DNA from 3 places in the Nocardioides sp. cx-169 genome. Region 3 is predicted to be linked to each of the others. Evidence: predicted binding sites of a transcription regulator. Region 3 holds the regulator's gene; each other region holds the start of a gene.
The links. The regulator LexA, encoded in region 3, represses DNA repair genes until DNA is damaged. The targets are predictions, from matches to a motif close to TCGAACANNTGTTCGA.
Positions count from the first base shown of each region.

Region 1: the regulator LexA is predicted to act here: its motif matches at 2,109-2,124, upstream of LRP67_RS13625 (DUF222 domain-containing protein).
Region 2: the regulator LexA is predicted to act here: its motif matches at 2,076-2,091, upstream of LRP67_RS18875 (alpha-ketoglutarate-dependent dioxygenase AlkB).

Region 1 is NZ_JAJNRO010000009.1:71,569-78,950, forward strand. It holds gene dmpG (4-hydroxy-2-oxovalerate aldolase) at 1-861, shown strand, start outside; gene LRP67_RS13620 (GyrI-like domain-containing protein) at 1,067-1,918, shown strand; gene LRP67_RS13625 (DUF222 domain-containing protein) at 2,247-3,623, shown strand; gene LRP67_RS13630 (family 16 glycosylhydrolase) at 3,683-4,420, opposite strand; gene hsaA (3-hydroxy-9,10-secoandrosta-1,3,5(10)-triene-9,17-dione monooxygenase oxygenase subunit) at 4,638-5,804, shown strand; gene hsaD (4,5:9,10-diseco-3-hydroxy-5,9,17-trioxoandrosta-1(10),2-diene-4-oate hydrolase) at 5,808-6,716, shown strand; gene hsaC (iron-dependent extradiol dioxygenase HsaC) at 6,713-7,382, shown strand, end outside.
Region 2 is NZ_JAJNRO010000016.1:66,881-74,262, reverse strand. It holds gene LRP67_RS18885 (ABC transporter permease) at 1-1,218, opposite strand, end outside; gene LRP67_RS18880 (ABC transporter ATP-binding protein) at 1,224-2,000, opposite strand; gene LRP67_RS18875 (alpha-ketoglutarate-dependent dioxygenase AlkB) at 2,113-2,727, shown strand; gene LRP67_RS18870 (aldo/keto reductase) at 2,774-3,634, shown strand; gene LRP67_RS18865 (LemA family protein) at 3,676-4,236, opposite strand; gene LRP67_RS18860 (hypothetical protein) at 4,387-5,349, shown strand; gene LRP67_RS18855 (calcium-binding protein) at 5,381-6,640, shown strand; gene dapC (succinyldiaminopimelate transaminase) at 6,680-7,382, opposite strand, start outside.
Region 3 is NZ_JAJNRO010000001.1:49,990-57,371, forward strand. It holds gene LRP67_RS00195 (vitamin B12-dependent ribonucleotide reductase) at 1-1,775, opposite strand, end outside; gene nrdR (transcriptional regulator NrdR) at 1,919-2,425, opposite strand; gene LRP67_RS00205 (mismatch-specific DNA-glycosylase) at 2,716-3,318, opposite strand; gene LRP67_RS00210 (hypothetical protein) at 3,329-3,682, shown strand; gene LRP67_RS00215 (LysM peptidoglycan-binding domain-containing protein) at 3,779-4,156, opposite strand; gene lexA (transcriptional repressor LexA) at 4,415-5,128, shown strand; gene LRP67_RS00225 (MXAN_6640 family putative metalloprotease) at 5,139-6,692, shown strand; gene LRP67_RS00230 (ATP-dependent DNA helicase) at 6,751-7,382, opposite strand, start outside.

The DNA.
Region 1 (7,382 bases), on a different contig from region 3:
TTCAACTACGGCTTCTCCCGCACGCCCGAGCAGGAGCTGATCAGGATCGCGGCCGAGACGGCCAAGCGCGCCAAGATCGCGTTCCTGATGCTGCCGGGCGTCGGCACCAAGGACGACATCCGCGCCGCCCAGGACAACGGCGGCCAGATCTGTCGCATCGCCACCCACTGCACCGAGGCCGACACCTCGATCCAGCACTTCGGCCTGGCTCGCGAGCTCGGCCTGGAGACGGTCGGCTTCCTGATGATGAGCCACACCCAGCCCCCCGAGGTCCTGGCCAGACAGGCCCGGATCATGGTCGACGCCGGCAACCAGTGCGTCTACGTCGTCGACTCCGCCGGCGCGCTCGTCATGGAGCAGACCGCCGACCGGGTCGCGGCCGTCGTCGCCGAGGTCGGGGGAGAGGCGACCGTGGGCTTCCACGGCCACGAGAACCTCGGCCTCGGGGTAGCCAACACCGTCATCGCCGTCCGCGCCGGCGCCACCCAGATCGACGGCTCGGTACGCCGCTTCGGCGCCGGCGCCGGCAACACCCCGCTCGAGGCCTTCGTCGGTGTCTGCGACAAGCTCGGCTGGAGGACCGGCATCGACTTCCTCACCATCGTCGATGCCTCGGAGGACGTCATCAAGCCGGCCATGCCCGAGGAGTGCCAACTCGACCGGATGACGCTGATGATGGGCTATGCCGGCGTCTACTCCTCCTTCCTCAAGCACGCCGGCAACGCTGCGGAGCGCTACGGCGTCTCCGGCGCCAAGATTCTGCTTGAGGCCGGCCGCCGCAAGCTCATCGGCGGCCAGGAGGACCAGCTCATCGACATCGCCCTGATGCTCAAGGCAGAGCAGGACAATGCGGCGCGATGACGCACGTCTCGGGCCGGCCGGACCAGGCATGGCCGGGAGGCCCGTGAAGCGACATATCTGCGTGTCTGCTCTTCTCGCCTCGGCGTGCGGTTCCTCGCGGGTTGCTGATGGCATCGGACCGCAATAATCGGGTCCCGAGCGTTCAGGGGCCGCAGGCTGGGAGGCGAAAGGAGGGGCCCAGATGATCGCCGTTCTCAACCTCGCCGTGGACGACGTGGAGTCACACCTGGTGACCGACCCGTCCGCTCCGGTGGATGCGTCAGGCACCGCCACGCGCACGGGCACCACAGAGCACCACTTGCGGCGGATGTTCGCATCGCTGGCAGGGATGCCGTTGTCGGAGTACGTACGCCGGCGCCGGATGTCCTTGGCCGCCTCGGACCTCGTGACCACGAATGATGACCTGCTCACGGTCGCGGTCCGGTACGGCTACGGCTCGACCGAGGCGTTCGGGCGAGCGTTCCGTGCTGTGCACGGCGTCGGTCCGAGCGACGCACGGCGTGATGGGGGCCCCTTGCGCACACAACCACGGATCAGGTTCCACCTGACCGTTGAAGGGAGCGTCCCGATGGACACCCGCATCACCAGCCTGCCCGCCGTCCGCCTCATCGGCTACGCCACGCGTGTGCCCCTGATCCACGAGGGCATCAATCCGCACATCGCCGATCACGTCGCCAGCATCGCGGTCGAGGAGATCAAGCGGCTGAAGAGCCTGAACGACACCGAGCCGTCAGGGGTGCTCGCCGTCAGCGACGACCTCGACCCTGACCGGACCGAGGGGAGCGAGCTCACCTACCTGCACGGGGTGGCCACCACAGCCGCCGCACCCGAGGGCCTCGACGTCATCCAGGTGCCAGCCGGGACGTGGGCAGTCTTCCGAACCGAGGGCCCGCACCCGCAAGCCCTGCAGGAGGCCTGGGCAGCGACCTCGACCACCTGGTTCCCGTCGCAGCCGTGGCGGCTGCGCCCCGGACCCGAGATCGTCGCCATCCTCGCCTTCGATGCCGAAGCCGGGACCGCCACCGGCGAACTCTGGCTACCCGTCGAGCCCTCATAGGAACGGCGCCGACGGCGCGGGCGAGCCTCATCCGCGCCGATGAAGCGGTGACCCGCACGTTCGCACCGGCACATCGACAGACCCGGCCACACGACAACGACGCCCATCGCTGCGATGTGCCGCAGTGGGAAAGAGTGAAGCGCGCTGACAGGTGCGACTGAGCCAGGGCGGATCGGCGCTTGACATTGTTTCGAACACACGCTCTAATAGGTGTAGATGCAGTAGTCCTCCGCTTCGGTGGAGCTCGTTACGCGACGCGCTGGCATCGACGTTCTCGTGAGTCCCGGTGGGTGGGTCCCCGGGCGGCCGTCGATCTCCAGGTGCCTCCATGTCTCAGACCGAAGTCCCGCAGCATCCAGTGCTCGCCGCGGTGGACGCGCTCACCCGGGCGCTGGACGAGACGGCCGGTGTCGACCCGATGTACATGTCGACGGACGACAAGGCCGCAGCCCTGCTGGGGCTCAGCTCGGCCATCGACGGGGCCGAGGAGCTGCGGATGCGCGTGCTGGCCAACGCCGACGACGTCGCGGAGCGCGACGGAGCCCGCGACGCGGCCGCCTGGCTGGCGCACCGAGGACGCCGTGACCGGGGGGAGTGCCGGCGTCGGCTGCGGCTCGCGAAGACGTTGACGCAGCACTCGACGACGGCCGACGCGCTGCGCCAGGGAGCGCTCAACCTCGCCCAGGCCTCGGTGGTGGTCAGTGCCGTCGAGGCGCTGCCCGAGGAGGTCGACGCGGCGGTCCGGACGGCGGCGGAGGAGCGGTTGGTCGCCGAGGCTGCCCAGTTCGCGCCCGATGTGCTGCGGGTGCTGGGGCGCCGGGTGCTGGAGGTCGTGGCGCCGGAGGTCAGCGACGGGATCGAGGAGCGCCAGCTCGAGAAGGAGGAGAGGCAGGCCCGCCGGCGCACCTTCCTGAGGACCCGCAAGACCGGTGACGGCACGACCGACATCCACATCCGGGTCTCCGACCGGATCTGTGCCCGGCTGCTGACCTACCTCAACGCCTTCACCTCGCCGCGCCGGGAGCGCAAGAGCCCCCCGGGCGACCGGCGACCCCACGACCAGAAGCTGGGCCATGCCTTCGGTGCCTTCCTCGAGGCGGTGGACCCCGCGCGGATGCCGGTCCACGGCGGCGACGCGACGACGGTGCTGGTGACGATCGACCTCCAGACGCTCATGGGCGGGCTGGGCGTGGCGCTCGTCGGCGACGAGCCCATCTCGGCGGCCGAGGCCCGCCGGCTCGCGTGCACCGCGAGCATCATCCCCGTCGTCCTCGGCGGTGAGCGCCAGGTGCTCGACTTGGGTAGGGCGCGCCGCCTCTACTCGCCCGCGCAGCGCAAGGCGCTCGCCGTACTGCAACCGACCTGCCGCGCCGAGGGTTGTGACATCCCCTCCTCCTGGTGCGAGGCCCATCATGGCGGCGAGCCCTGGTCCGCAGGCGGTCGGACCGACCTGGCGCAGGCAGACCTGCTCTGCTCGTTCCACCACCATCGTGCGCATGACCACGGCTACCGCGTCGACCGGCTCGCCGACGGTCGGGTTCGCTTCCATCGGCGGACGTGGATCGGACGAGCCCGGGTACCGGTCCCCATGACCACTGACCCCGCTCACGAGCACGACCAGGACGCCGAGCCGCCGACCCCGGACGGCGAGGAGCCGGACACGAACCAGCCCGGACCCCACCCGGACCCGCCGCCGGGGGAGTAGCCCTCGCCGCGGCGGACTGTCGACGGGATGGTCGATGGCCGGGCCTCGGGTCCGGGCCGCTAGTGCGGGTGGACCCGCACGTGGTCGACCAGCAGTACGGCCGGAAGCGTGGGGTCCTCGGTTTCATTGCCGGGCCAGTCGCCGCCGATCGCGAGGTTGAGCACGAGGTGGAAGGGATGGTCGAACGGCCAGGGAGCCGGGACGTCGGCCGGTGTCACCCGGTGGTACTCGTGATTGTCGAGTGACCACACGATGCCGTGCTCGCCCCAGGTGACGGCGTACTCGTGGAAGTCCTGGGACAGGTCCGTGCCCGCGTCGACCGCACCACCCAGACCCCCGGCGAGGCCGCTGTAGCCCGGGCCGTGCGCGGTCCCGTGGCACAGGTGCGGCTGGGCGCCGACGTGCTCCATCACGTCGATCTCGCCGCACGCCGGCCACCCGACGTCGTCCAGGTCCTCGCCGAGCATCCAGAACGCCGGCCAGCTGCCGCGCCCCTCGGGGACCTTGATCCGCGCCTCGACGCGGCCGTAGGTCGTGGCGAAGCGGCGGTGCGTGGTCAGGCGGGCCGAGGTGATGGTCCCGTCGGGCTCGCGTCGAGCCGTGATCGCGAGGTGTCCGACGCCGTCGAGCGCGGCGTTGCCGGGATCGTCGGTGTAGACCTGCCACTGCGCGTCCCCCCAGCCCCCGCCGCCGAGCTCGTGGCCCCACACCCGCGGGTCGGGCGCCGCACCGGCCGGGCCCTCGAAGTCCTGGCTCCACATCACCGCAGTATTGCCGTGGCTCGCTGCCAGGTCCACGCGGTGGCATCCTGCGGGAGACGGTCGACGGACGTGCCGGCCGGCATCCGGGCGACCAGAGCATGTCCGGCGCCGACGACTGGCCGGCCTATGTCGCCCGGCTCGAGGAGGCCGCCGCCACGTTCCGCGGACGCCCCTGAGCTCGCCGCGGTCGATATCGACCAAAACGAGAACGTGTTCTAGTATTGACCCTGTCCCACCATGACAGGAGCTCTCGATGTCCCAGGCTGTGCTCGACGCTGTCCGTGACCTGCTCCCCAGCTTCCGGGAGCGCGCCGACGAGGCGGAACGGCTGCGCGTCGTGCCGGAGGCCTCGGTCAAGGAGCTGGAGGAGACCGGGTTCTTCCGGCTGCTCCAGCCGAAGCGCTTCGACGGCTTCGAGGCGGACCCCGTGACCTTCTACACGGCGGTGCGCGACATCGCCAGCGCCTGCGGGTCGACCGGCTGGGTCTCCAGCGTCGTCGGCGTCCACCCCTGGCAGGTCGCGCTGTTCGCCGACGAGGCCCAGCAGGCCGTGTGGGGCGAGGACACGAGCACCCGGCTGAGCTCGTCGTACGCGCCCACCGGCAAGGCCACCGTCACCGACGGCGGCTACCTCCTGTCCGGCAAGTGGAGCTTCTCGTCGGGCTGCGACCACTGCTCCTGGGTGCTGCTGGGGGGCCTGGTCCACAACGAGCGGGGCGACGTCACCGACTTCAAGACCTTCATGGTGCCGCGCGAGAAGTACAAGATCGTCGACGTGTGGCACATGGTCGGGCTGAGCGGCACGGGGTCCAACGACATCCTTGTCGAGGACCAGTTCATCCCCGAGGCGTTCACGCTCAGCATGAGCGACACCGGCCAGTGCCGGGGTCCCGGTCAGGAGCAGAACACCGCGGGCCTCTACAAGCTGCCCTTCCACTCGATCTTCACCGGCACGATCACCACCCCGATCATCGGCATGGCGATGGGCGCCTACGCCGAGCACGTGGAGATGCAGCGGGCCCGCAGCCGGGCGGCGTACCTCGGGGAGAAGGCGTCGAAGGACCCCTTCGCCATGGTCCGCATCGCCCGCGCCTCCTCGGAGATCGACGCCGCCTGGGCGCTGCTGACCCACAACATCCGCGAGGAGATGGCCCACGTCGAGCGGGGCGAGAAGATCCCGCTCGGCCTGCGCCTGAAGGTCCGCCGGGACCAGGTGATCGGCAGCCAGCGGGCGATCGACGCGATCGACGCGCTCTTCGAGGCCTCGGGCGGACGAGCCCTGGCCCAGGGCACCCATCTGCAGCGGGCTTGGCGCGACGCGCACGCCGGCCGGGTGCACGCCGCCAACGACCCCGAGCGCGCGCTGCAGATGTTCGGGGCGCACGAGTTCGGCCACCAGGTCGACCCGGGGATGTACTGACCCATGAGCCAGCACTCCCAGGGAGCCACCCGCCGCTCGGCGAAGGCCCGCGAGATCACGCTCAACTACTACGAGGCCGGCGAGCCCACCGCGGTCGGCGGCGGCCTGCCGCTGGTCATGCTGCACGGCGGGGGGCCGGGCGCGAGCGCGTGGTCCAACTTCGGCTCCGCGCTCCCGGGCTTCGCGGCGAAGTTCCGCACCTTGCTGGTCGACCAGCCAGGCTTCGGCGGCTCCGACAAACCGCCGGTGGTCGGCAACTTCTACCGCCACGCGGCCGACCACGTGGTGGCGCTGCTCGACGAGCTGGGCATCGAGCGCGTGCACCTGCTGGGCAACAGCCTCGGCGGCGGTACGGCGATGCGCCTCACGCTCACCTACCCCGACCGGGTCGGGCGCCTGGTGCTGATGGGCCCGGGCGGCCTCTCGCTCAACCTGTTCCACGCCGACCCCACCGAAGGCGTCCAGCGGCTCATGGACTTCGGCGCGAGCCCCACCCGCGAGGCGCTGCGCGCCTTCATCTCCACCATGGTCGTCGACCAGTCGCTGGTCACCGACGAGCTGGTCGAGGAGCGGTTCGCCGACGCCACCGCGCCGGGCGCCCAGGAGGCGATGCGCTCCATGGGCATGTCGTTCTGGAGCCCCGAGACGGCCGAGGACGGCATGCTCTGGCGCGAGGCCCACCGCCTGCGCAAGCCCACCCTGCTCACCTGGGGCCGCGAGGACCGGGTGAACCCGCTCGACGGTGCCATGGCGGCGCTGAAGCTGATCCCCAGGGCCTCGCTGCATGTCTTCCCGAACTGCGGGCACTGGGCCCAGATCGAGGCCGCCGACGAGTTCCGGGAGGTCGCCACCGCCTTCTACGCCCGCCACGTCGAGTCCCGACAGGCTCGATCCCCGAGGGGGGAGTCATGACCATCGAGATCAGGTCCTTGGGCTACATCCGCGTGGCGAGCACGGACCTCGAGCAGTGGGAGACGTTCGCCGGCAAAGTCCTCGGCCTGGCCAAGGGTCGCGGGCCCGATCCCGCCCACCACTACTGGCGCATCGACCAGGTGTCGGCCCGGCTGGTGGTGTTCCCCTCCGACGTCGACGAGCTGTCTGCGACCGGGTGGGAGGTTGCCGACCACCGTGCGCTGCAGGGTGCGCGCGAGCACCTGCAGAAGGCCGGCGTGCCCTTCGAGGAGGGCACCCGCGCGGAGCTCGACGAGCGGCGCGTCCAGGAGCTGGTGCGGTTCTCCGACCCCTGGGACAACGTCTTCGAGCTCTTCCACGGCATCACCTACGAGTCGCGCCCGGTCGTCACGCCGTACGCCGCGACGTTCGTCACCGGTGACCAGGGGATGGGCCACATCGTGCTGCCCGTCCTCGACGACGTCGAGGCACTGCGGTTCTACACCGACGTGCTGGGTTTCCGGCTGCGCGACTCCATGAGCATGCCGGGGGAGTTCGTGGGCAAGGAGCCGGGCTCCAAGGTCTGGCTGCGCTTCCTGGGGGTCAACCCTCGCCACCACTCGCTGGCGTTCCTCCCGATGCCGAATCCGGCCAAGTGCGTCCACATCATGCTGGAGGTGGACCAGC
Region 2 (7,382 bases), on a different contig from region 3:
CTCGCTCAGCGCGATGTCGTCGCGCATGGCCTGGACCGGCGAGATCCGCGAGGTACGGCGGGCCGGGAGCCAGGCCGCCGCCATCGTCACCAGCACGCCGACGAGGTAGGACGCGAGCACAGTGCGCCACCCGAAGATCATCGGCTGACCGGAGAGGTCGAGCCCGAACTGCGCGAACAGCGAGCGCAGCCCCATGGCGAGGAGCACGCCCAACCCGAGGCCGAGCGTGGACCCCAGCAACCCGAGCACGAACGCCTCGAGCTGGACCGAGCGCACGACCTGGCGCTTCGAGGCGCCGAGCGCCCGCAGCAGCGCCAGCTCGCGGCTGCGCTGCGCGACCAGGATCGAGAAGGTGTTGATGATCAGGAACGACCCGACCACCAGCGCGATCCCGGCGAAGATCAACAGGAAGGTGGTGATGAAGGAGATCGCCTCGAGCAGGTCGCTGGCCGACTCGTCGGCCGCCTCGTCGCCGGTGACCGCCTCGGTCTCGTCCGGCAGCACCTTCGCGACGGCGTCGCGCAGCTCCGCCTGGGAGACGCCGTCCTCTGCGGTCACCCAGGCGTCGTTGTAGACGTCCTTGCCGTCGAGGAACAGCTCCTGCGCCGTCCGGGTGTCGAACATGGTCAAGGTGGCGCCGTTCAACGACCCGCCGTCGGGGAAGCCGGCCACGCCCACCAGGGTCGGGGACAGCTTGCTCAGTCCGCGTGGCAGCAGCAGCGGCACGGTGTCGCCGACCTCGTAGCCGCCGTTCTCGGCCGTGGTCTCGTCCAGGACGATCTCGTCGCGGCCCCGCGGCTCGCGGCCCTCGACCAGCGTGAGCCCTTCACCGCCGGCGGCCGGCGCGGTGGTGTAGTTGCCGCCGAGGGCCGGTGGGCCGAGGCCGCCGATGACCTTGCCGTCCTCGCCGACGACGTAGACGCCCAGCGCGGTGACGTTGCCGTCGGCCCTGCCCGCCCCGTCGACCTCTCCCAGCTCCTTGACGAGTGAGCCGGGCAGGGTGAGCGCGGAGATCGAGCCGCTGGCCGTCGTACCGCCGACCGGTCGGACGACCACGTCGCCGACGGTGGAGGCGAAGAGCGCGGTGAAGCTGCGGCTCAGGGTGTCGGAGAAGATCAGCGAGCCGGCGACGAACGCCACGCCGAGCACGATCGCGAACGTGCTCATGAGCAGCCGGACCTTGCGCCCGAGCAGGCTCTTGAGGGAGGCGCGCCACATGCCGCTCAGGCCCCCGGCTCGGCCATGCGGGCCATGATCTCGAGGACCTGCTCGCGGTCGGGGTGGCGCAGCTCGTCGACCACGCGGCCGTCGGCCAGGAACACCACGCGGTTCGTGTAGGCCGCCGCCACCGGGTCGTGGGTGACCATCACGACCGTCTGCCCGTGGTCGGCGGCGCTGCTGCGCAGCAGCTCGAGCACCTCGGCGCCGGAGCGCGAGTCCAGGTTGCCGGTCGGCTCGTCGGCGAAGACGATCCGCGGGCGGCTGACCAGGGCCCGGGCCACGGCGACCCGCTGCTGCTGGCCGCCGGAGAGCTCGTTGGGCTTGTGACCGAGTCGGTCGCCCAGACCCACGGTCGCGATCACCTCGTCGTACCAGGCCGAGTCGGGCTTGCGGCCGGCGATCGACAGCGGCAGCAGGATGTTCTCCTTCGCGGTGAGCGTCGGCACCAGGTTGAACGACTGGAAGACGAAGCCGATCTCGTCGCGCCGGAGCCGGGTGAGCTCCTTGTCCGAGAGGTGCTCCAGGCTGCGGTCGCCGATGACGACGGTGCCGCTGGTCGCGGTGTCCAGCGCCGCGCACAGGTGCATCAGCGTCGACTTGCCCGAGCCGCTGGGCCCCATGACGGCGGTGAACTCGCCCGCGTGGATGTCGAGGCTGACGTCGTCGAGCGCGCGCACCATGGCCTGTCCGGAGCCGTAGGTCTTGGTGAGGTGCTGGACACGGGCGGCGGGCGGCCGCGACGCCGTCGCGTCAGCACCGGCGAGGGGGGCGTCGGTCATGGCCTCACCCTCTCGCGTCGCACCAGCCGACCGCCAGAGGCTTTCGTCGGGGCCGCGCCGGAACGACCCACGACATCGAACGCGTGTTCGAAGGATCGCGTATCGTGTCCCCATGGACTTCCAGACCTCCCTGTTCGCGGCGCCGCCGCACGGGCTCGCGTCCTTCGAGGGGCTCGAGCGCCGGGCCCTGGGTCGAGGCGCCTGGGTGGACGTGCTCCGCTCCTGGGTGCCCGAGGCCGACGACATCTTCACGACGATGGTCGAGGGCGTGCCGTGGCGTGCCGAGCGGCGTCAGATGTACGACCGCGTCGTCGACGTGCCCCGCCTCGTCTACACCTACATGATCGGCGAGACCCTCCCCCATCCCGTGCTCGAGGAGGCTCGCGACGCCCTCTCCGAGCACTACCTGTCGGAGCTGGGCGAGCCGTTCCGCACGGCCGGCTGCTGCTACTACCGCGACGGCCGCGACAGCGTCGCCTGGCACGGCGACACGATCGGGCGCGGCAGCAGCCAGGACACGATGGTCGCGATCGTCTCGGTCGGCGACCCGCGCAAGCTGCACCTACGCCCCCGGGGCGGCGGCGACTCCCTCTCCATCGAGATGGGCCACGGCGACCTGCTGGTCATGGGCGGCAGCTGCCAGCGCACGTGGGAGCACGCCGTCCCGAAGGTGGCCCACGCCGGGCCGCGGATCTCGGTGCAGTTCCGCCCCCTCAACGTGTTCTGACCTCGCGGGGGGAACACCTCAGGGCCCGGCCCGGTTACAGCCCACCATGACCACCACGACAGCAGCAGCGTCCGGCACCTTCCAGATCGGCGGCGACCTCCCGGTCGTGCGCCTCGGCTACGGCACCATGCAGCTGACGGGCGACGGGGTGTGGGGACCTCCGAAGGACCACGACGAGGCGGTGCGGGTGCTGCGACGCGCCGTCGAGCTCGGCGTGACCTTCTTCGACACCGCCGACTCCTACGGCCCGGTCGTCGCCGAGCAACTGCTCAAGGAGGCGCTGCACCCCTACGCCGACGACGTCGTCATCGCGACCAAGGCCGGCCTGACCCGCCAGGGGCCGGACGTGTGGACGCCGGTCGGGGTGCCGGCGTACCTGCGCCAGCAGGCCGAGCTCTCGCTGCGCAACCTCGGCGTCGAGGCGATCGACCTCTTCCAGCTGCACCGCATCGACCCCGTCGTACCGCTCGAGGACCAGGTCGGTGAGCTCAAGAAGCTGCAGGAAGAGGGGAAGATCCGCCACATCGGCCTGTCCGAGGTGAGCGTCGAGCAGACCAAGGCCGCGCAGCAGGTCGCCACGATCGCGACCGTGCAGAACCTCTACAACCTGGTCAAGCGCGACGCCGAGCCGCTGCTGGAGTACGCCGAGGAGCAGGGCATCGGCTTCATCCCGTGGTTCCCGCTGGCCACCGGCGAGCTGTCACGTGAGGACGGGCCGCTCGCCACCGCCGCCCAGGAGCACGGCGCCACGCCGTCGCAGCTCGCGCTCGCCTGGCTGCTGCGCCGCTCGCCGGTGATGCTCCCGATCCCCGGCACCTCGAGCGTCGCCCACCTCGAGTCCAATGTCGCCGCCGCCGACATCGAGCTGACCGACGCGGAGTTCCAGAAGCTCACCCAGGTCGCCTGACGAACCGCTGACCCGTCAGACAGTTTCTGAAGGGTCAGCGCTCAGAACTCGACGGAGGGCGCGGCCTGCTGGCCCTCGGGGGCGTCGTAGAACTCGCGCTTGTGCACGCCGGCGATCCCGGTGAGGAACATCCACGGGATGGTGAGGACGAGCTTGTTGAGCGTCGCGACGGCGTCGTTGTAGTCCCGGCGCGCGGACGATATCTGGTCCTCGGTCTCGGCGAGCTGCGTCTGCAGCTCGAGGAAGTTGGTGTTGGCCTTGAGGTCGGGGTAGGCCTCGGCGACGGCGTTGACCCGCACCAACGACTGCTGGAGCGCGGCGTCGGCGGCGGCCTTCGCCGCGACGTCGTTTCCGGCCGCCGCAGTCTGCACCGCGGCGCGGGCGCCCGTGACCTCCTCGAAGACGCCCTTCTCGTGCGCGGCGTACCCCTTGACGGTCTCGACCAGGTTGGGGACCAGGTCCGCGCGCCGGGTCAGTCGTACGTCGATCCCACCCAGCGCCTCCTCGGCCCCGACATCGGCCGTGCGCAGCCGGTTGAAGCCGACCACCACGAGGCCCACGACCAGGACGACGAGCACCAGGACGACGATGAGGATCAACACGGGGCGCCTTCTTTCGTTGGTGCGACGCGCAGGCGCCGCTGGAGGTGTTCACCAGGAGTCGCCACCTCCACCGCGGCTCCCGTCGTCGGAGCCTATGGCCCGCGACACCTCGGCCGTCGGCCTTTGGGTGCCATCCGGAGAATGGGACCCATGGGACGAGGGAGGGGAACGGCCATCGTCGCGCTCGCGGCGGTCGGGGTCGTGGCGGCGGTCGGCTACGGCGTGCTCACGCAGGGCGACGAGCTCGGTCTCGGCGCGGCCGACACCTGCTCGGTGACCGTCGACGGGCACACCGTGGAGCTCGAGGTCGAGCAGGCCGAGAACGCCGCGCTCATCTCCGCCATCTCGGTGCGCCGCGGCCTGCCCGCGCGCGCCGCGTCGATCGCGCTGGCCACGGCCTACCAGGAGTCCGACCTCTACAACATCGACTACGGCGACCGGGACTCCGTCGGCCTGTTCCAGCAGCGCCCGTCCCAGGGCTGGGGCACCGTGGACGAGATCCTCGACCCGGTCTACGCGACCAACGCGTTCTACGACGAGCTCGTCGAGGTCGACGGCTACCAGGGGATGGAGATCACCGCGGCGGCGCAGGAGGTGCAGCGCTCCGGCTTCCCCACGGCGTACGCCGACCACGAGGCCGACGCCCGGGCGCTGGCCTCGGCGTTGACCGGCAACTCGCGTCGCGCCTTCACCTGCGACATCGACGACGACAGCGAGGCCACCGACCCCGCGCTGGTGGACACCGGGCTGACCGCCCGCGCCGACAACGTGCGCGAGGAGGTCCGGGGCGTCTTCGGGGAGGTCCCGCTGGGCGGCTTCGCGCCCGGCGGGGTGCGTGACGGCCACATGGAGGGATCCGCCCACTACGACGGGCGGGCGGTGGACATCTTCGTGCGCCCGATCAGCGCCCAGAACAAGAAGCGCGGCTGGGCGATCGCGCACTACCTGGTGGCCCAGGCCCAGCGGCTCGACGTGCAGACCGTCATCTTCGACGACCGGATCTGGCGGGCCGGCAACGACGAGGGCTGGCGCGACTACGACCCGCCGTCGCGCAGCGGCGACCGCAGGATCCTCGAGCACCGCGACCACGTGCACGTCGACGTCTTCGACTGACGGGACCGCTCGCGCGACGTAGCATGCGGCGATGACCGCCTCGAGACTCGTCGCCGCACTGGTCGCCCTCCCGCTGATCGCGCTTCCGGCCGCGGCAGCGCCGTCGACAGCGGCCGCCGAGACCGACCCCTGCGCCTCGCCGACGATGCTCGGGACACCGGGAAGCGACGAGCTGACCGGCACGAGCGGCCCGGACGTCATCGACGGTCTCGGCGGGCACGACGTCATCGACGGCGCCGGGGGCGACGACGTGCTCTGCGGCGGCGGCGGGTCCGACTCGCTCATCGGCGGGGACGGCGACGACTCCCTCTACGGCGAGCTCGACGGCTGGATCAGCCTTGAGGAGGTGGGGCTGTGGGAGGGCGACATGCTCGAGGGCGGCCCCGGGGACGACCTGCTGGACGCCGGCCACGACCCGCGGCCGGACCCCGGGGGCGACACGGGGGACGAGGGGGAGGTGCTGAGCTTCGAGCGCGCCGCCGCAGGGGTCGACCTCGACCTCATGGCCGGCACGGCGGAAGGTGAGGGGACCGACACGCTCGTCGGTGACTTCCACGAGGTCGTCGGCAGCGACCACGCCGACCGGATCGCCGGCGCGGCCCACGGCGAGACCCTCGTGGGACGCGGCGGCGCGGACACGATCTCGGGGGGTCCGGGCGACGACGACGTCCTGACCGGAAGCGACGAGGACGACGACGAGGACGGCGCCGACGGAGTGAACGACGGCGCCCGCGACAGCGCCGACGGCGGCGCCGGCGACGACTGGCTGAACGGCGGCCGCGGCGACCGGCTCGCGGGTGGGACCGGCGACGACCTCGTGGATGGGAACCGGGCCCGGACACTCCTCGGCGGCCCCGGCCGCGACATACTGTTCAACACGATCGCGTCTGGTGGTCCCCATCTCCTCCGGGGCGGACCGGGTTGGGACCGGGCATCGCTGACGGCGCCGGTCGCATGGCGCGGCACGGGATCGGAGATCCTCCGGGGCCGGGTCGAGCTCGCCTCCCAGGTGGCCCGCTTCCATCGGCGGCGCGGCATGGTGCGGGTCCGGCTCGAAGGCATCGAAGGGGCGGGCATCTCCTCCACCGGGCGCTGGACGTTGGTCGGCACGCACCGCAACAACCTCCTGGAGGTCGATGCCGACCACGGCGCGGTCCTGATCGGCCGCGGCGGCAACGACATGCTGCGCGGGTCAGCGCGGGGCGACGTCCTGCGCGGCGGACCCGGCTTCGACACCGGCTGGGGTCGCGGCGGCCGGGACCGCTTCCAGTCCATCGAACGGCGCGGCTGACCGACATCGAACAGGTGCGCACGACGAACCGGAGTACCTCTAGCCCAGGCGGGACACGGCCGCGGCGACCCGCTCGTCGGTGGCGGTGAAGGCCACCCGCACGTGCCGGGTGCCGGCGGCGCCGTAGAACGCGCCGGGGGCGGCCAGGATGCCGCGCTCGGCCAGCCACGCGATGGTCTCCCAGCAGTCCTCGTCGCGCGTGGCCCACAGGTAGAGCGCCGCCTCGGAGTGGTCGATCCTGAAGCCGGCGCCCTCGAGTGCGGACCGCAGCGCCGTACGGCGGGCGGCGTAGCGCGCGTGCTGCTCGGCGACGTGGACGTCGTCGTCGAGGGCTGCGACCATCGCGCGCTGCTGGGGGCCGGGCATGATCAGCCCGAGGTTCTTCCGTACGGCGAGCAGCTCGCCGACGAGCGCGGGGTCGCCGGCCACGAACGCGCAGCGGTAGCCGGCCAGGTTCGAGCGCTTCGACAGCGAGTGGACGCTCAGGATCCCCTCCGACGAGCCCCCGCACACGTCCGGGTGCAGCACCGAGACCGGCGAGACGTCCCAGCCGCTCTCGAGGTAGCACTCGTCGGAGACCAGGATGGTGCCGCGCTCGCGGCACCAGTCGACGACCTTCTTGAGGTGCTCGACGGGCAGCACCCGGCCGGTGGGGTTGGAGGGCGAGTTGAGCCACAGCAGCGCCGGCATCTCGGGGCCCAGCGCGGTGAGGGAGTCGCTCGGCACGGCGCGGGCGCCGACC
Region 3 (7,382 bases):
AGGGCCCGCGGGATCGTCTGGTTGACGATCTGCATGGAGCCGCCGCCGACGAGCTTCTTGAACTTGACCAGCGAGAAGTCCGGCTCGATGCCGGTGGTGTCGCAGTCCATCATGAAGCCGATCGTGCCGGTGGGCGCGAGCACGGAGGCCTGCGCGTTGCGGAACCCGTTGGCCGCGCCCAGCTCCTGGACCTGGGCCCAGGCCTGCGTGGCCGCCTTGTGGACCTGGCTGTCGGCGATGCCGAGGGTGCGGATCGTGTCGTTGGCCGCCTGGTGCTTGCGCATGACCCGCTTGTGGGCCTCGGCGTTGCGGGCGTAGCCGGCGTAGGGACCGACGATCGCGGCCAGCTCGGCGGAGCGCTTGTAGGAGGTGCCGGTCATCAGCGAGGTGATGGTCGCGGCCATGGCGCGGCCGCCGTCGGAGTCGTAGCCCAGGCCCATGGCCATGAGCAGCGCGCCGAGGTTGGCGTAGCCGATGCCGAGCTGGCGGTAGTCGCGGGTGGTGTCGCCGATCGCCTCGGTCGGGAAGTCTGCGAAGCAGATCGAGATGTCCATCGCGGTGATGATGAACTCGACGGCCTTCGCGAACAGCGGCGCGTCGAAGGTGTCGTCGTCCTTGAGGAACTTCAGCAGGTTGAGCGAGGCCAGGTTGCACGAGGAGTTGTCGAGCGACATGTACTCCGAGCACGGGTTGGACGCGGTGATGCGCCCCGTCTCGGGGTTGGTGTGCCAGTCGTTGATCGTGTCGTCGTACTGAAGGCCGGGGTCGGCGCACTCCCACGCGGCCTTGGAGATCTTGGTGAACAGCTCGCGGGCGTCGATCATCTCGATGACCTCGCCGTTCTTGCGGCCGCGCAGCGCGAAGTCCGTGCCGTCCTCGACGGCGCGCATGAACTCGTCGCTGACGCGCACCGAGTTGTTGGCGTTCTGGTACTGGACCGAGGTGATGTCGGCACCGCCCAGGTCCATGTCGAACCCGGCGTCGCGCAGGGCGCGGATCTTGTCCTCCTCACGCGCCTTGGTCTCGACGAACTCCACGATGTCGGGGTGGTCGACGTCGAGGACGACCATCTTGGCCGCGCGGCGCGTGGCGCCCCCGGACTTGATGGTGCCCGCGGAGGCGTCGGCGCCGCGCATGAAGGAGACAGGGCCGGAGGCCGTGCCGCCGGAGGAGAGCAGCTCCTTGGAGGAGCGGATGCGCGAGAGGTTGAGGCCGGCACCGGAGCCGCCCTTGAAGATGAAGCCCTCCTCCTTGTACCAGTTGAGGATCGAGTCCATCGAGTCGTCGACCGAGAGGATGAAGCAGGCCGAGACCTGCTGCGGGGACGCCGTGCCGACGTTGAACCAGACCGGGGAGTTGAAGGAGAAGTACTGGTGCACGAGCAGCCAGGTCAGCTCGTGCTCGAAGATCTCCGCGTCGGCGTCGGTGGCGAAGTAGCCGTGCTCGAGCCCGGCCTTGGTGTAGGTCTTCACGATCCGGTCGACGAGCTGCTTGAGGCTCCACTCGCGGGCCTCGGAGCCCACGGCGCCGCGGAAGTACTTGGTCGTGACGATCGTGCTGGCGTTGACCGACCAGAAGTCGGGGTACTCCACCCCGCGCTGCTCGAAGACCGTGGCGCCGGTCTTCCAGTTGGTCTGGACGACGTCACGGCGCTCCCAGGTGAGCTCGTCGTAGGGGTGGACACCCTCGGTGCTGAAGACGCGCTCCAGGGTGAGGCGCTTGCCGGCGACGGCGTCGCCCGCACCCCTGCTCGTGCCGCTGACGGTCTCGGTCATGGTTCTCCTCGTGCTTCCTGGGTGCTGCATCGATTGTTGCGGGGAGCGCCGACAGCCTCGACGGGCTCGACTCCTCGAGTTGGGGCGCTCGAATTGGTGCGCCCGGCAGGCCGCTTCCCCACGACCTGCCGGGCGGATCTTGGTCAGCCGCTGGGGGCTGAATGGGCGAGCTCGGCCGGGGAGTCCGGGACGGCTCGCTCGGCCCGCAGACTCGCGATCTCGTCCTCGAAGTCGTCGGCCGACTCGAAGGCGCGGTAGACGCTCGCGAAGCGGAGGTAGGCCACCTCGTCGAGCTCGCGCAGGGGCTGCAGGATGGCGAGCCCGACCTCGTGAGCCGGGATCTCGGCGGCACCGGACAGACGCAGGGCGTCCTCCACGGCCTGGCCCAGGCGGGCCAGCGCGTCCTCGGTGACGGGACGACCCTTGCACGCCTTGCGGACGCCGGAGATCGCCTTGTCGCGGGTGAACGGCTCGGTGGCGCCGGAGCGCTTGAGCACGGTGAGCTGCATCTGCTCCACGGTCGTGAAGCGCTTGCCGCAGCCCCCGCCCTCGGCGGAGCAGGTGCGCCGGCGGCGGATCGAGGAGCCGTCGTCGGAGACTCGCGAGTCCAGGACCCGGGTGTCGGTGTTGCGGCAGTACGGGCAGTGCATCGGGGCCTCCTCTCGCGGGTCTGACCTGTGGAAAACGGGCGGTTCACTGTGGATAACAAGCGCCGGACTGTGAGTCATCCCGGTCTGGCTGTGTGCTGGGACCCCTCGGCCTGTGCACTAGATGTGGATAACTACATCGTTGTAACTACTAGATGTTGTGGAAGCGTACGCCCCGGGCGCCGGGGCACGCAAGTGGGTCCGCGCAATTGCCGGGAGCCAACACACTCCGGCGATGTTCCCGCAGGTCAGCGCGGGTGCCCCGGCCCTGAGAAGTCCCGACCAGGCTCGGCTCACGCGCGTGTCGGCAGCTCCGCGAGGGCGGCGAGGTCGCGCCACCAGGCGATCCGGGTGGGACGTCCGTCGTAGTCCTTGCGCTGGTTGGCCCCGCTGGTCCCCGGCAGGACGAAGACCTGCGCGGGCCCGAGGTACCAGTCGGCCATGCCCAGCCCGGGCCGGGCGCGGCCGAGCGCCCGTGCGGCCTCGTGCGCCACGCCCTTGGAGGTGAACGCCAGCCACTCCGGCGCCCAGCGCTCGACCTTGTCGACGAGCTCGTCGATCTCCACCCAGCGCGGGTCCCAGTGGCCGACCAGGTCGGTGAGGCCGAGGCCCAGCTCGACGACCGCGTGGTCCTCCTCGGGTCGCAGCAGGCGCGGGGACATGCCACTGAGGTGCAACGACTGCCAGAAGCTGTTGCCGGGCGAGGCGTAGTAGTGCTCGCGGGTCTTGGTGCTCGCGGCGCCGGCCAGGCCGCAGAAGACGACGACCGGGTCGGAGCCGACGATGTCAGGGAGTACCTCCATGTCGCCCGGTGCCCACTGCGCGCCCAGGGCAGACGGCGCGCTGACGACGGGCCGACGGCGGGCCAGGTAGGACGGCGGCCGGGCATCAGTCACAATGGCCCGCGTGAGCCAGGGAAAGCGCGCCGGGTCGCGCCGGGGCAGCAAGCCCAAGCGCGGATTCCGCCCCGCACTGCTCGGCTACGCCCTGGCCGTGACGCTCAGCGTCCTGGCCTGGGGCTACCTCGTGTACGCCGCCATCGACTTCGGCGGCAAGGCCCGCGGGGGCGACGAGCAGGCTTGGCTCTTCCTCGGGCTGGCGTCGGCAGGAGCCGTGGCCTGCCTCTTCCTCGGACTGATCCTGGTGGCGCGCCTGCTCCGGGCGCTCGGCATCACCCAGCCCCCGCCGCCCCGGACGCCCAAGGCCCCGGTCGAGTCGGGCCCGCCGGCGAGCCCCGGCGGGCGGCGCGCCGCGCGGTAGAACGCCGCAGGGGGCGGGACCACTGGTGTGGTCCCGCCCCCTGTCTTCCCCGGTTCGTCAGCCGGGGTCGAGGCGGCTGACGACGTCTGTGTGGCGCTAGTCGGCGGGGACCACCAGCTCCTGGCCGACCGAGACCATGCTCGAGTCGAGGGCGTTGAGCCGCGTGATCTCGTCCATCATCGCGCGAGTGTCGCCGTCGGGGGCGAGGTCGGCCGCGAGGTCCCACAGCGTCTCGCCGGCGCCGACCATGACCACTCGGGTGGGCTCCGGGGTGCCGGGGCGCTCGGTGGCCACCGAGCCGGACGCGAGCGTGAAGCCGACGGTCAGGACGACCGCCAGGGCGAGCAGGAGGACCACCAGGCGGCCGCGGCGGGTCAGCCGCAGGGCGCTGCGCCCGCCGTCTCGTCGGGGCCGGGTGCGCGGGGCGCGAGCCAGTGCCGGAGATGGTGCGGGAGACAGGGTCATCGTGCTCATCAGGACCTCCTGGGGAAGTGGCGGTCAGCCTCGGGTCTTGCGTGGAGCTCATGTCTAACGTCAGCCACCGACAGTGACCCGCGAGACGGTTCCGATCACATGTCCGATCACACGTTCGATCGAACACACGATCGACAGTAGAGCACCTGTTCGAATGAAATCAAGACCTCAGCCGAACAATTGTTCGAACGTCTCGATGCGACACGCCGTTCGAACAGGTGTTTGAACAACTCCGGGTTTGGTGGGACCCTCGACCCCATGGCCAAGAAGACTGTCTCCGAGCTGCCCGACGGACCCCCGGACGCCACGGGGCTCACCCCGCGACAGCTGCGTGTCCTGGCGACGATCAAGGACAGCATCGAGCGGCGGGGCTACCCGCCCAGCATGCGCGAGATCGGCCAGGCGGTCGGCCTGACCAGCAGCTCGAGCGTGGCCCACCAGCTCAAGACGCTGGAGGAGAAGGGCTTCCTCAAGCGCGACCCCAACCGGCCGCGCGCGCTCGAGGTCTTCCTGCCCGAGGTGATGGCGGCCCGGCGCTCGATGAGCAGCGCCGAGGAGTCCTCCTACGACGAGACCGGGATCGGTGACGTCGTTCCGGCGCCGACCAACGTGCCGCTGCTGGGCCGGATCGCGGCCGGCGGCCCGATCCTGGCCGAGGAGACCTTCACCGACGTGTTCCCGTTGCCCCGCCAGCTGGTCGGCGAGGGCGAGCTGTTCCTGCTCGAGGTGTCCGGGGAGTCGATGATCGACGCCGCGATCTGTCACGGCGACTACGTCGTGATCAAGCGCGAGCAGACCGCCCAGAACGGCGAGATCGTGGCCGCGCTGATCGACGGGGAGGCCACCGTCAAGACCTTCCAGCGCAAGGACGGTCAGGTCTGGCTGCTGCCGCACAACGAGGCGTTCGAGCCGATCGACGGGACCCACGCGACCATCCTCGGCAAGGTCACCGCGGTCCTGCGCCGCATGTAGGGTCGCCAGGGTGCCCCCCTTCCGCGCTCGCCGAGCACCCCTGCCCCTCCTCGCCCTCCTCGCCCTCGTCGGGCTGCTCGCCACGCTGCTGAGCGCGCCCAGCGCCACCGCGCGACCCGACACCACCGGGCCCGGCAAGGCTGCTGGCGCCACCCCGAGCGCCGCCGAGCGCGCCCTCACCCGGGCACAGCGGGTCCTCGACGGCTCGCTCCGCGGCGACGCCACGCTCGCACTGCGCGACCTCGCCCTGCGTCTCGACGAGCTCGACGCGGGTGACCGCGTCGCCGCACAGCGGGTGCTCGCGCGTCCCACGGGCGGCAAGGACGAGGACAGCTACGGCAACAACCCGGTGTCCAGTAGGTGCTCCGACGTGGTCTGCGTCCACTGGGTCCAGAGCGGTCCCGAGGCCACGACCGCGGGGTACGCCCAGACCACGCTCGACACCGCCACCGCCGTGCACAGGCGCTACGTCGCCGCCGGCTACAAGGCGCCGAAGCCCGACGCGGGCAAGGGCGGTAACAGCCTGCCCGACATCTACATCGCCAACATCGGCGACCGCCGCCTCTACGGCTACTGCACCACCGACGAGAAGAGGCCGTTCAAGGCCCCGTGGGACCGCTACGCCTACTGCGTGGTCGACAACGACTACCAGGCCTCGGAGTTCCCGACCAACACCCCGCTCGAGAACCTCCAGGTGACGATCGCCCACGAGTACTTCCACGCCGTCCAGTACGCCTACGACTTCGCCGAGGACGGCTGGCTGCTCGAGGCCACGGCCGCCTGGGTCGAGGACGAGCTGTACGACAGCGTCGACGACAACCGCCAGTACCTCGCTGCGAGCCCCCTGCGCCAGCCGCGCAAGTCGATGGACCAGTTCGACCCCGCCACCGGCTATCACTACGGGGTCTGGATCTTCTTCCGCTACCTCGGCGAGCGCTTCCCTGCCAGCCAGGGCGGCCTGCCCACGATCGTGCGTGACATCGTCCGTCGCGCCGACGGCAGTGGGTCGGCCCGCAAGGACCAGTACTCCTGGCAGGCGGTCTCCAGCGTGCTGCGCGCCCGCAAGACGACGCCTGAGAAGATCTTCACCGCCTTCTCCGCGGCCAACCGCCGCCCGGTCAAGACCTACTCGGAGGGCGCGGGCTACCGCAAGGCGCCGCTCGCCGGCAAGGTCCAGCTCGCGAAGCGTCAGGTCACCCGCCAGGTGCGGCTGAGCCACCTCAGCTCCGCCACCTACCGGGTCACCCCGGGTCGGGCGCTCAAGGGTCCGAAGTGGAAGCTGCGGGTCTCCCTCGACATGGCCCCGACCTACCGCGGCTCCCAGGCGGTCATCACCCTCTACCTCAAGAACGGCACCCAGCGAGTCACCACCGTCAAGCTGAACAAGCAGGGCGACGGCCGCAAGGCCGTCGCCTTCGCCCGGGGCAAGGTCTCCTGGGCCGAGGTGACCCTCGCCAACGCCAGCGGCCGCTTCGCCTGCTGGAAGCAGACGTACTTCTCCTGCCAGGGCGTCGCCAAGGACGACCGTCTGCAGCAGCGCGTCACCTTCCGCGCCGTCAAGTAGCCGGCGGTGAGCGCCGGCTGACGATCCGGCGCGGGGGCTGGGACGGCGTCGTCCGGGTCTAGGAGCCGGCCTCCGCCTTCGCCAGGCGCTGCAGCGCCTTGCGGACCAGCGCCGGGTCGGTGGTGGTCCACATCGGCGGCAGGCTGGCCTTGAGGAAGCCGCCATAGCGGGCCGTCGCCAGGCGCGGGTCGAGCACCGCGACGACACCCCGGTCGTCGGTGGTGCGGATCAGGCGGCCCGCGCCCTGGGCCAGCAGCAGCGCGGCGTGCGTGGCGGCGACCTGCATGAACCCGTTGCCTCCGGCCGCGTCGGCGGCCTTCTGGCGCGCGCTCATCAGCGGGTCGTCGGGCCGCGGGAACGGGATCCGGTCGATCAGCACGAGCTGGCAGGTCTCGCCGGGCACGTCCAGGCCCTGCCAGAGGCTGAGGGTGCCGAAGAGGCAGGTGTGCGGGTCGCCGACGAACTGCTTGGCGAGCTCGGGGAGCTGGGCGTCGCCCTGGGCGAGGGTGGTCAGGTGCGGCAGCCGCTCGCGGACGTGCTCGGCGGCGGCCTCGGCCGCCCGCCGGCTGGAGAACAGCCCGAGGGTGCGGCCGTCGGCGGCGTCGACGAGCTCGCAGATCTCGTCGAGCTGAGCCTTGACCAGCCCGTCTCGCCCAGGCGGGGGTAGGTGCCGCGCGACGTACAGGATCG